DNA from 3 places in the Enterobacter sp. QK-SA4 genome. Region 3 is predicted to be linked to each of the others. Evidence: riboswitches for the same ligand, from Rfam matches in the RefSeq annotation. Region 3 holds a riboswitch; each other region holds the start of a gene.
The links. Region 3 has a riboswitch for thiamine pyrophosphate ahead of thiM (hydroxyethylthiazole kinase). Riboswitches for the same ligand answer to the same signal wherever they lie in the genome.
Positions count from the first base shown of each region.

Region 1 (3,274 bases), 2.4 Mb from region 3:
TCGGCATATTGAAAAACACGTGCGCCAGCAGAATGCCCTGCAGTCCGTAAGGCGAGAATGACCATTCCAGACCAAGCTGGCCGAACAGCGAAGCCAGCCAGCCCTGGCGACCGTAAACGCTGAGGATCCCAAATACCGCCACCAGCACGGGCAGGATCAGCGTCATGGCACAAAGGCGAAGCAGCGCCTCTCTGCCTGGGAAACGCCGACGATACAGCGCGCGCGCCAGGAAAATAGCCGGGATCGCCGACAGCAGGGCAGAGAGAGACGCCTGCCAGAAGGAGAACCGGATAACGTGCCAGAGGTAGCTGTCGTGCCAGAGGGCGAGCAGGTCGCTCTCTGGCGCGTTGAACCACAGCGCAAGAAAAGCCCCCAGGCTGACCGCCACCATCACTGTGGCGGCGAGCAGCCCGGGAAGTAACCAGCCGGGAATCAACGGCTGACGGCGCGTTGCCATTCACTTACCCATGCTGCACGCTGCGCGGCGACCTGCTGCGGCGTAAACTCCAGCGAGGTGTTTGGTTTGGTCAGTTGCTCGAAACCTGCGGGCAGGGTAACGTTCGTGACCGGATACATCCAGTTGCCTGCGGGAATCGCATTCTGGAAAGCCGGTGAAACCATAAACTTCAGGAACTTCTCGGCCAGCTCCGGCTGTTTGCTGGCAGCGGTACGCGCGGCCACTTCCACCTGCAGATAGTGCCCTTCAGCAAAATTAGCGGCAGCGTAGTTATCTTTCTTCTCGGCGATAATGTGGTAGGCCGGAGAGGTGGTGTAGCTCAGCACCAGGTCGCTTTCGCCTTTCAGGAACAGGCCATAGGCTTCGCTCCAGCCTTTGGTGACGGTGACGGTTTTAGCGGCCAGTTTCTGCCACGCCTCCGGCGCTTTATCCCCGTAAACCTTTTGCATCCACAGCAGCAGGCCCAGGCCTGGCGTACTGGTGCGCGGATCTTCATAAATCACGCGCCATTTCTGGTCACTTTCCACCAGCTCTTTCAGGCTCTTCGGCGGGTTTTTCAGCTTATTTTTGTCGTAAACAAAAGCAAAGTAGCCATAGTCGAACGGCACAAAGGTGTCGTTTTTCCAGCCTCCCGGCACGTTAACGGCCTCTGCCGCGACGCCGCTTTTGGCAAACAGTTTGGTCTGCGAGGCGGCTTCCAGCAGGTTGTTATCCAGCCCGAGCACCACGTCGGCCTTGCTGTTTTTCCCTTCCATGCGCAGACGGTTGAGCAGCGATACGCCATCTTCCAGCGCCACGAACTTCAGTTCGCAGTTACAGTCCGCTTCGAAAGCTTTTTTGACTACCGGGCCAGGGCCCCAGTCGGCAGAGAAGGAGTCATAGGTGTAGACCGTCAGGACGGGCTTCGCAAAAGCAGGCAGCGCAAACAGCGCCAGCAGGGGGAGAACTTTTTTTAACACTTTGCACCTCAAAGTTGAGTGGCAAAGGATTTTGAGAGACAGCCTCAAATCCCTTCGCCGGCGTTATCCGGATCAGGTTCGACGGGTATTATCTCAGCGCACATCTGTGATGCAGCACCCCGTTGAGAACGGCGCTATTGTAATGATTTGGTGAATATTACGAAAGCGTTATGGCTCCGGCGGCGCAAACCAGGCGGATTTAAAATCAAACCAGCCCAGGGTGTTCATCCGCAGGCCGCGCATGCTGCGCTGGCCCTGGATCATCAGCCAGTGGTGGATCAAGGGTACGATCGCCTGCTCGGCCAGCAGCTGCTGGCACCACGCTGCAAGATTCATTTCGCCCGCGCGCCACAGGGCGGCGTCCTGCTGCCAGTCACGGTCGATGCAGTGCTGGATCAGCGGGACTTCATACAAATGCGAGAAAAGGGAAAAATCGAGCGGCAGGGTAAAGTTGGCGCTGTTGAGCCAGATATCACTGGCGATCTCCCCCTGATGCCATTCGTCATAGTCCACTTCCCTGACCTCTAACCTGACCCCCTCGGCTGCCAGCAGCCGGGTCATGATTCTGGCGATAAAACGATGCTCCACGTGCTCGCGGTAGTAGGTCAGGGTGATGGACTCCAGCCCTGCGGGTTTGTCGCAGTGCACCGGGCGGGCGTGGTGCCAGCGCGGAAGCAGGCCGTACGCCGGGAACCAGTATGTCTGGTACTGCTCTTCCGCATGGTAAATCAGATTGGAAGGGGACAAAACGTGGCTGATCCACTTGCGGACGGCCTGATTTGCCCCACGGTGGGTGCGGCGGTCAAACAGGAGATAGTAACACCCTTCCTCGAGGCGACTCTCCACGGCTTTTTCTCCCGTGGTGGGGCCTTCCAGCGTCAGCCCGCAGCTCAGGTCTTCATTGAGATCCGGCAATACCCAGACGTTCACTTCGTCGATCAGCGCCCGATAGCCAAAGTAGTCGTCGAACGCGCGGATTTTCAGCTGGTTGCTGTTATTGCGGGACACGGAGTAAGGCCCGGTGCCAATCGGCAGGCTGGCAAAGTTGTTCATTGATTCCCACTCGCCGGGCAAAATCATCGACGGCACATAGCCCAGCAGCCAGGGAAGCCACTTATCCTGCTGCGACAGCTCAATATCCAGCGTCCAGGCCGTGGGCGAGTGGACGCGGGAGATATGCGAGTAGAGTGGGAGCCTGCGGGCACGTTCCAGGGAGGCGATAACGTCGTGCATTTCCAGCTCGCGGCCGTGGTGAAAGTGGATACCGGGGCGTAAAAAAAAGCGCCAGTGAAGCGGGGAAACCTGCTGCCAGTGGTGCGCGATATCCGCCTCCAGTTCCCCGTTTTCCTCATTTATCCGCGTCAGGCCGCTGAAGATTTGCCGGGCCATGTGGGTTTCAGAGCGGCGTAAGGCCGTGCCGGGCAACAGATTTTTCATCGGGCGATAGTAGAGCACCCGCAGAATGTGTCGGCCCTGACGAAAGCTGCGCCCGAGGTGGGAAACCAGCATCTGGCGCACGGCGGCTTTGTCGCCCACCAGCTGTACCAGCTGATCGATGCGATCCTGCTCGAGCAGATCTTCCGCGCGCTGCTGCTGCAGCGCCAGCCCGGTATAGAGGAAAGTCAGCCGCGAGCGTTTGCCGCGTCCCGCCTCCGCTTCCCAGCTTAACCAGCCCTGCTGCTGCATGGTGTTGAGCAGCGTGCGCATATGGCGGCGGGAGCAGCTAAGCAGGTCAGCCAGCTCGTTGAGCGTGGTCTCCTGCGATTGCCCCTCGCAGCACTGCCAGAGGCGGATAAACTGTTGTTGCAGACGACCGGAAGGCATAAAAGGGGAACTCCTGACAAAAAACCAGCAATTT
Region 1 is NZ_JBXFXH010000007.1:4,031,294-4,034,567, reverse strand. Features, by position in the region: gene thiP (thiamine/thiamine pyrophosphate ABC transporter permease ThiP) at 1-457, opposite strand, end outside; gene thiB (thiamine ABC transporter substrate binding subunit) at 433-1,416, opposite strand; TPP riboswitch at 1,448-1,548, opposite strand; gene sgrR (HTH-type transcriptional regulator SgrR) at 1,585-3,240, opposite strand.
Region 1: it holds a riboswitch for thiamine pyrophosphate, as region 3 does, so the genes downstream of both, thiB (thiamine ABC transporter substrate binding subunit) here and thiM (hydroxyethylthiazole kinase) in region 3, are expected to answer to the same signal.

Region 2 (3,274 bases), 2.9 Mb from region 3:
ACATCCTCTTTGTTTGGCAGGCCGAGGTGCTCTTTCGGCGTCACGTAGCAGAGCATGGCGCAGCCGAACCAGCCGATCATCGCCGCCCCAATGCCTGACGTGAAGTGGTCATAGCCCGGCGCAATATCGGTGGTCAACGGCCCCAGGGTGTAGAACGGCGCTTCGTGGCAGTGCTCCAGCTCCTCGGTCATGTTGCGGCGGATCATCTGCATCGGCACGTGGCCCGGGCCTTCAATCATCACCTGCACGTCATACTCCCAGGCGATTTTGGTCAGCTCGCCCAGCGTGTGCAGCTCGGCAAACTGCGCTTCGTCGTTCGCGTCGCGAATAGAGCCCGGACGCAGGCCGTCGCCCAGCGACAGAGAGACATCGTACGCGGCGCAGATTTCGCAAATTTCGCGGAAGTGCTCGTAGAGGAAGTTTTCCTGATGATGTGACAGGCACCACTTCGCCATGATGGAACCGCCGCGCGAGACGATGCCGGTCAGACGCTTCGCGGTCATCGGCACGTAGCGCAGCAGCACGCCCGCGTGAATGGTGAAGTAGTCCACGCCCTGCTCGGCCTGCTCCAGCAGCGTGTCGCGGAACGCTTCCCAGGTGAGGTCTTCGGCAATGCCGTTGACCTTTTCCAGCGCCTGATAAATCGGGACGGTGCCAATTGGTACCGGGCTGTTACGCAGGATCCATTCGCGGGTTTCGTGAATATAGCGTCCAGTGGAGAGGTCCATTACCGTGTCCGCACCCCAGCGCGTGGACCAGACCAGCTTTTCCACCTCTTCTTCGATGGAGGAGGTGACGGCCGAGTTACCGATGTTCGCGTTGACCTTCACCAGGAAGTTGCGGCCGATAATCATCGGCTCGGATTCCGGGTGGTTGATGTTGGCGGGGATAATTGCGCGCCCGGCGGCCACTTCGTCACGCACAAACTCCGGCGTGATGTTTTCCGGCAGGCGAGCGCCAAAGCCTTCACCCGGATGCTGATAGCGCAGCACTTCGCTACGGATGCGCTCGCGACCCATGTTTTCGCGGATGGCGATGAACTCCATCTCCGGCGTGACGATGCCCCGGCGCGCGTAGTGCAACTGGGTCACGCATTTGCCCGTCTTAGCGCGTTTTGGCGTCAGCAGGCCGGTAAAGCGCAGCTCGTCCAGACCGTCGTCGGCCAGGCGCTCTTTAGTGTATGCAGAACTCAGGACGCTCAGCTCTTCGCAGTCGTTACGCGCGTCAATCCACGGCTGGCGCAGCTTTGCCAGACCCTGCTGGACGTTGATGGCAACATCAGGATCGCCGTACGGGCCGGAGGTGTCATACACCGGCACGGCTTCGTTGTCTTCGTACTGCGGGTTATCTTTGCTGCCGCCGATAAGCGTCGGGCTGAGCTGAATTTCGCGCATTGGGACGCGGATATCGGCCTGCGAGCCGGAAATGTAGATGCGTTTCGAGTTCGGGAAAGCGGTGCCTTCCAGCGTGTCGATGAAGTGTTGGGCCTGTGCGCGCTGTTCGCGGCGGGTCAGTTTTGCAGTAGACATAGCTCATTCCAAAAGTGAAGGACATGGCTTGTCAGACGACGGATGAAGCAAGAGAGGATCGCCCTCAGGCGATACAACAGCAGTGTGACTCTTGTTCCCTTCGCAGGTATTAGCCTGATCAGGTTCCGCGGATCCCGAATTAACGGTCTCAGCCCGCGCTTTCAGGCGCTGGGCACTCCGACAAGAAAAATCCCCCTCGTGAGAGGGGCGAATGGTTGTAAATTACTCGTTAACGATGAAGAACTCAAGCAGGGCGCGTGACGTTCTCTTCGTTACTGATGTTCAAATCGTTGTCCAGCACGAGGGCGATCAGCTTATCTTCCAGCGTGAATCGCTCTTCCAGCGCTTCGCCGAGGTCGGATAGCGCCTGCTGAAACTCAAGATAGTTATCGTGGTCGATAGCGTTCTCGAGCGCGGAATCATAGTAATCCATGATCTGCTGGGTGTTGGCTTCCAGAAGCGGATAGAGCTTGCTGGCCGCTAAATACGGCGTTGTCCCTTCCATTTCGCGGATAATGCGTTCATAAATATTGAAATGGCCGTCGGACAGATAATCGACCAGGCCCTGACAAAAATCATCCAGCGCTTTTTCGTTCAGTCGCATAAACGATTCTTTGCCAGGCTTAATACCGACCAGATTGTAATAAGCCACGAGTAGATGCTTGCGTACATGTAGCCAGCGATCCACCAGTTTGTTATTTCCTCTAACGCGCTCAGTCAGGCTTTGCAGCTGGTTTAACATGGTCGACTCCGCAAAATGTAGGATTGAATCTGCTTATCCAGAATGTAACCACAATGCTAACAACATGTCAGTGAAGCGAAGGTAGTGCAATAGATATGGATCGTATTATTGAAAAATCAGATCTTGGTTGGTGGATCGTCAGTCACGAACAAAAATTATGGCTTCCTGCCGGAGAAATCCCCTACGGTGCAGCTGAAGCGTTCGATCTCGTTGGACAGCCAGCGCTACAGATCGGCGAGTGGCAGGGTGAGCCCGTGTGGTTGATCCAACAGCCCCGCCGCCAGGATATGGGATCGGTGCGCCAGGTGCTGGATCTGGACGTGGGGCTGTTCCAGCTGGCGGGGCGCGGCGTGCAGCTGGCCGAGTTTTACCGCTCGCATAAATACTGCGGCTACTGCGGTCATACCATGCGCCCGAGCAAAACCGAGTGGGCGATGCTCTGTAGCCACTGCCGCGAACGCTACTATCCGCAGATTGCGCCGTGCATTATCGTCGCTATCCGCCGGGAGGATTCCATCCTGCTGGCGCAGCATACCCGCCATCGCAACGGCATTCACACCGTGCTGGCCGGCTTCGTCGAGGTGGGCGAAACGCTGGAGCAGGCGGTGGCGCGCGAGGTGATGGAGGAGAGTGGGATCAAAGTGAAGAACCTGCGCTACGTCACCTCCCAGCCGTGGCCGTTCCCGCAGTCGCTGATGACGGCATTTATGGCCGAATACGACAGCGGCGAGATCGTTATCGACCAGAAAGAGCTTCTGGACGCGAACTGGTATCGCTACGACGATCTACCGCTGTTGCCTCCGCCGGGCACCGTGGCGCGTCGCCTGATAGAAGATACCGTGGCGATGTGTCGGGCCGAGTATGAGTAGTGTTACACTGAGGCCATGACGCTTAAGGAACTGCAAAAATGACCGAACTGAAGAACGATCGTTATCTGCGTGCGCTGCTGCGCCAGCCCGTTGATGTCACCCCGGTGTGGATGATGCGCCAGGCGGGACGCTAT
Region 2 is NZ_JBXFXH010000007.1:4,495,650-4,498,923, reverse strand. Features, by position in the region: gene thiC (phosphomethylpyrimidine synthase ThiC) at 1-1,529, opposite strand, end outside; TPP riboswitch at 1,608-1,719, opposite strand; gene rsd (sigma D regulator) at 1,774-2,271, opposite strand; gene nudC (NAD(+) diphosphatase) at 2,367-3,140, shown strand; gene hemE (uroporphyrinogen decarboxylase) at 3,179-3,274, shown strand, end outside.
Region 2: it holds a riboswitch for thiamine pyrophosphate, as region 3 does, so the genes downstream of both, thiC (phosphomethylpyrimidine synthase ThiC) here and thiM (hydroxyethylthiazole kinase) in region 3, are expected to answer to the same signal.

Region 3 (3,274 bases):
AGTCGTACAGCGAAATGCCAATCGCATCCGGATCGGGAATGAGGCCAACCGGCACCCAGGACTCTTCAATCGACACCGCATCGTCATCCACATAGCGAATGCGCTTGAGCAAAAAGACCTCGCTGTCCGGAGGAATCGACAGGTGGTTTGCGACCTCTTCCGGGCACTTCACCACCCGCTTGTTGACCCACAGCGTATTAGGCTTTTGGCCGCGCAGCACTACCTGCTGGGAAAAACCGCGCGCCTCTTTCAGCGAATATTCAAAGATATTGTTGATTTGCGTGCCATAGCCACGGGAGCGCGTCACCACGCCCTCTTCCTCCAGCGCCTGCATCGCCTTTCGCACAGTGATGCGCGACACCCCGGTTAACTGGCTCAGATCGCGCTCGCCGGGCAAAATATTCCCGTGCTCCAGCACCCCGCTGCGCACCGCGTTTTTTACCGTTTCGGCAAATTTCAGGTACAGCGGCGTGTTGTCAGGCGCGGCGATCCGTTCATTCAGTTGAGCGATTAACCGGGTATGCGCTTGTTCCATCTCTGTTTTCTCAGGCGTGGTGTTTCCTGCCAGTATACTGGGTTACCACCATGCATGAAAATGATGAACCGGCCCAATACCGTGACCCACTTCCAGAGTATCGGCTTTTGCCAGCGCCGCCGAGAGCCAGGTTTTCGCTTCGCGCACCGTATCGGCCCAGCCGTCATGCCGCGGGCGCAGCGCCGCCAGCGCGGCGGAGAGCGTGCAGCCCGTGCCGTGGGTGTTTTTGGTCTGCACGCGCGGCGCGGTAAAGCGTACTTCGCCGTCGCGGGTAAACAGCCAGTCCGGGCTTTCGGCATCATCCAGGTGCCCGCCTTTCATCAGCACCGCGCCGCAGCCCATTGCCAACAGCGCGTTTCCCTGCGCTTTCATCTCGCGTTCAGTTTGCGCATGCGATGTGCCTAACAGCGCGGCGGCTTCCGGCAGATTTGGCGTGATAAGCGCCACCTGCGGCAGTAGCTTTGTACGCAGCGTCTCCACGGCGGAGGCGGAGAGCAGCGGGTCGCCGCTTTTCGCCAGCATGACGGTATCCAGCACCACGTTTTGCACCTGATAGCGTTTAAGCCGCTCGGCCACCGCTTCCACAATATCCGTCTCGGCCAGCATGCCGATCTTGGTGGTATCGATGCGCACGTCGCTGAACACAGAATCCAGCTGCGCGGCAACAAAATCCGGCTCGATACGATAGACCGACTGCACGCCGCGCGTGTTTTGCGCCACCAGCGCGGTAATGACCGAGCAGCCGTACGCGCCAAGGGCCGAGAAAGTTTTGAGATCGGCCTGGATACCCGCGCCGCCGCTGGGATCGGTGCCGGCAATGGTCAGGGCGTTAATCCGTTTCATGCCTGCTCCTCCAGCGTATAGAGCGCATCCAGAAACGCGCTGGCAAAACTGCCAGGCCCACGTGACTGCGCAACGGCCACCGTTCCGGCTCGCTTCATCCATCCGCAGGCGGCAGCGACGTTATCCATCCGGTCGCCAGGCAGCGAGCAGCTCGCCGCCACAACGGCAGAAAGCGCGCATCCGGTTCCCACTACGCGCGTCATCAACGGATCGCCGCCCGTTATCGTGCGGGTGCGTTGCCCGTCAGTGATGTAATCCACCTCGCCGGTGACGACCACAACGGCATTGGTCTGGCGAGCCAGCGCCTGTGCGGCGGGCACCGCGCTGGCTGCGGTATCGGTTGTATCAACGCCGCGCCCGCCCGCGCTCATTCCGGCAAGGGCAAGAATTTCGGAGGCATTGCCGCGAATGGCAGCCGGTTTCAGGGCAAGGATTTGATGGCAAAAACGGGTGCGGAACGTCAGGGCACCCGCGGTAACCGGGTCCAGCGTCCAGGGCTTGCCTGCAGCCACCGCGCTTTCTATTGCCCGACGCATCGCCTGGGCACGCGGCGAGGTCAGCGTACCAACGTTAATCAGCAGCGCATCGGCGATGCCGGCAAACTGTTCAGCCTCTTCGGCCTCAATCACCATCGCGGGTGATGCGCCAAGCGCCAGCAAAACGTTGGCCGTGAAGGTCTGTACGACATCGTTGGTCATACAGTGGGTCAGCGGAGAACGGGTTCGGAAGTAGTGTAAAACGCGTAAATTGAGCAGGTCAGGCTGCATGGTTTCGCTCCTGCCTTGCGTGAAGAAGCGATGACCGGGAAGGCATCTGACTTCCCTACGCTGGCATTATCCAGATCAGGTAATACGGGTATTTCTCAGCCTTCACAAAGAAGGGCACCCCGAGTCAAAATACTTTTAAAACAGTGAGTTATAAAACTCATTAACGTTATGTAGTGTAACCGCGGCCCCAGGCCAGGCGCAAGGAGTTTCGATTTATCACGCCGTTTGTCACAGCGGAAATCTCCAGACGCTCTTTCCCGTCATTTGCCAACATTTATTACGCTTTAGTTAATTCTGGTTCAGTAATTGTTAATACGTTATTGAAAAACTTTATTACGTACTTTTGCTGAGACTATTATTTTTTATTACGTGCTCATTCCGCTTTTATAAGATAGATAAACTTCTTTCGCATGAAAGAATAAGAAAGTACTAATTTATTTAACTCTATTAAACATTTGTACTTTCATCAATAGCTTAACGCTTCCCTTGATTTATCGCACAATCCATAAGTTAATGTATACATTAAATAAACCTCCTCGATACAGCCCCCTGCCCTTTCATTTATTCATATCATTTATGATTTAGATCAAAATCATCAATTTGGGTTTAATCGATAGTTTATTCACGCTACTAAAAAAGGTCCGGGCATCGAATATCCAGTATTTACATACGGAAATACAGATATCCACATGCCACTAAAGCCAAAACTGTTCTGCTTAATTTTGTTTTTTTATACATTAATGATGTGAGTCCTTCGAATGAAACTTTTCAATAAATCTGTTATTCCTGTTTTTGTATTTGGGGTGGTCGCCGGTAGCGCCATGAATATTACCAACGCTGCTGCTGCCGTTTGGGATGACGCATCAATCACAGATATTGTGAATGACCATCAAGACCAAATTACGCAAAACAGGGTCGATAGTATTGCTCGCGATCTCTCAACTGAAAATCGCTTAACGCAGGTGGATAGCGACCTTCAATCCACTAAATTAGGTGTTTTGGTTATTGAGCAAGCCACAAATGACGCTTACCAAAAAGCCTTGCTTGCTGGCGCGCTTGCAGATACTGCCAATCAAAAAAGCGATGCGGCTTTACAGGGCGTTATGACGAACGGCACAGAAATTATCAA
Region 3 is NZ_JBXFXH010000007.1:1,610,132-1,613,405, reverse strand. Features, by position in the region: gene AC1VYI_RS09260 (GntR family transcriptional regulator) at 1-535, opposite strand, end outside; gene thiD (bifunctional hydroxymethylpyrimidine kinase/phosphomethylpyrimidine kinase) at 578-1,378, opposite strand; gene thiM (hydroxyethylthiazole kinase) at 1,375-2,145, opposite strand; TPP riboswitch at 2,181-2,277, opposite strand; gene AC1VYI_RS09245 (YadA C-terminal domain-containing protein) at 2,904-3,274, shown strand, end outside.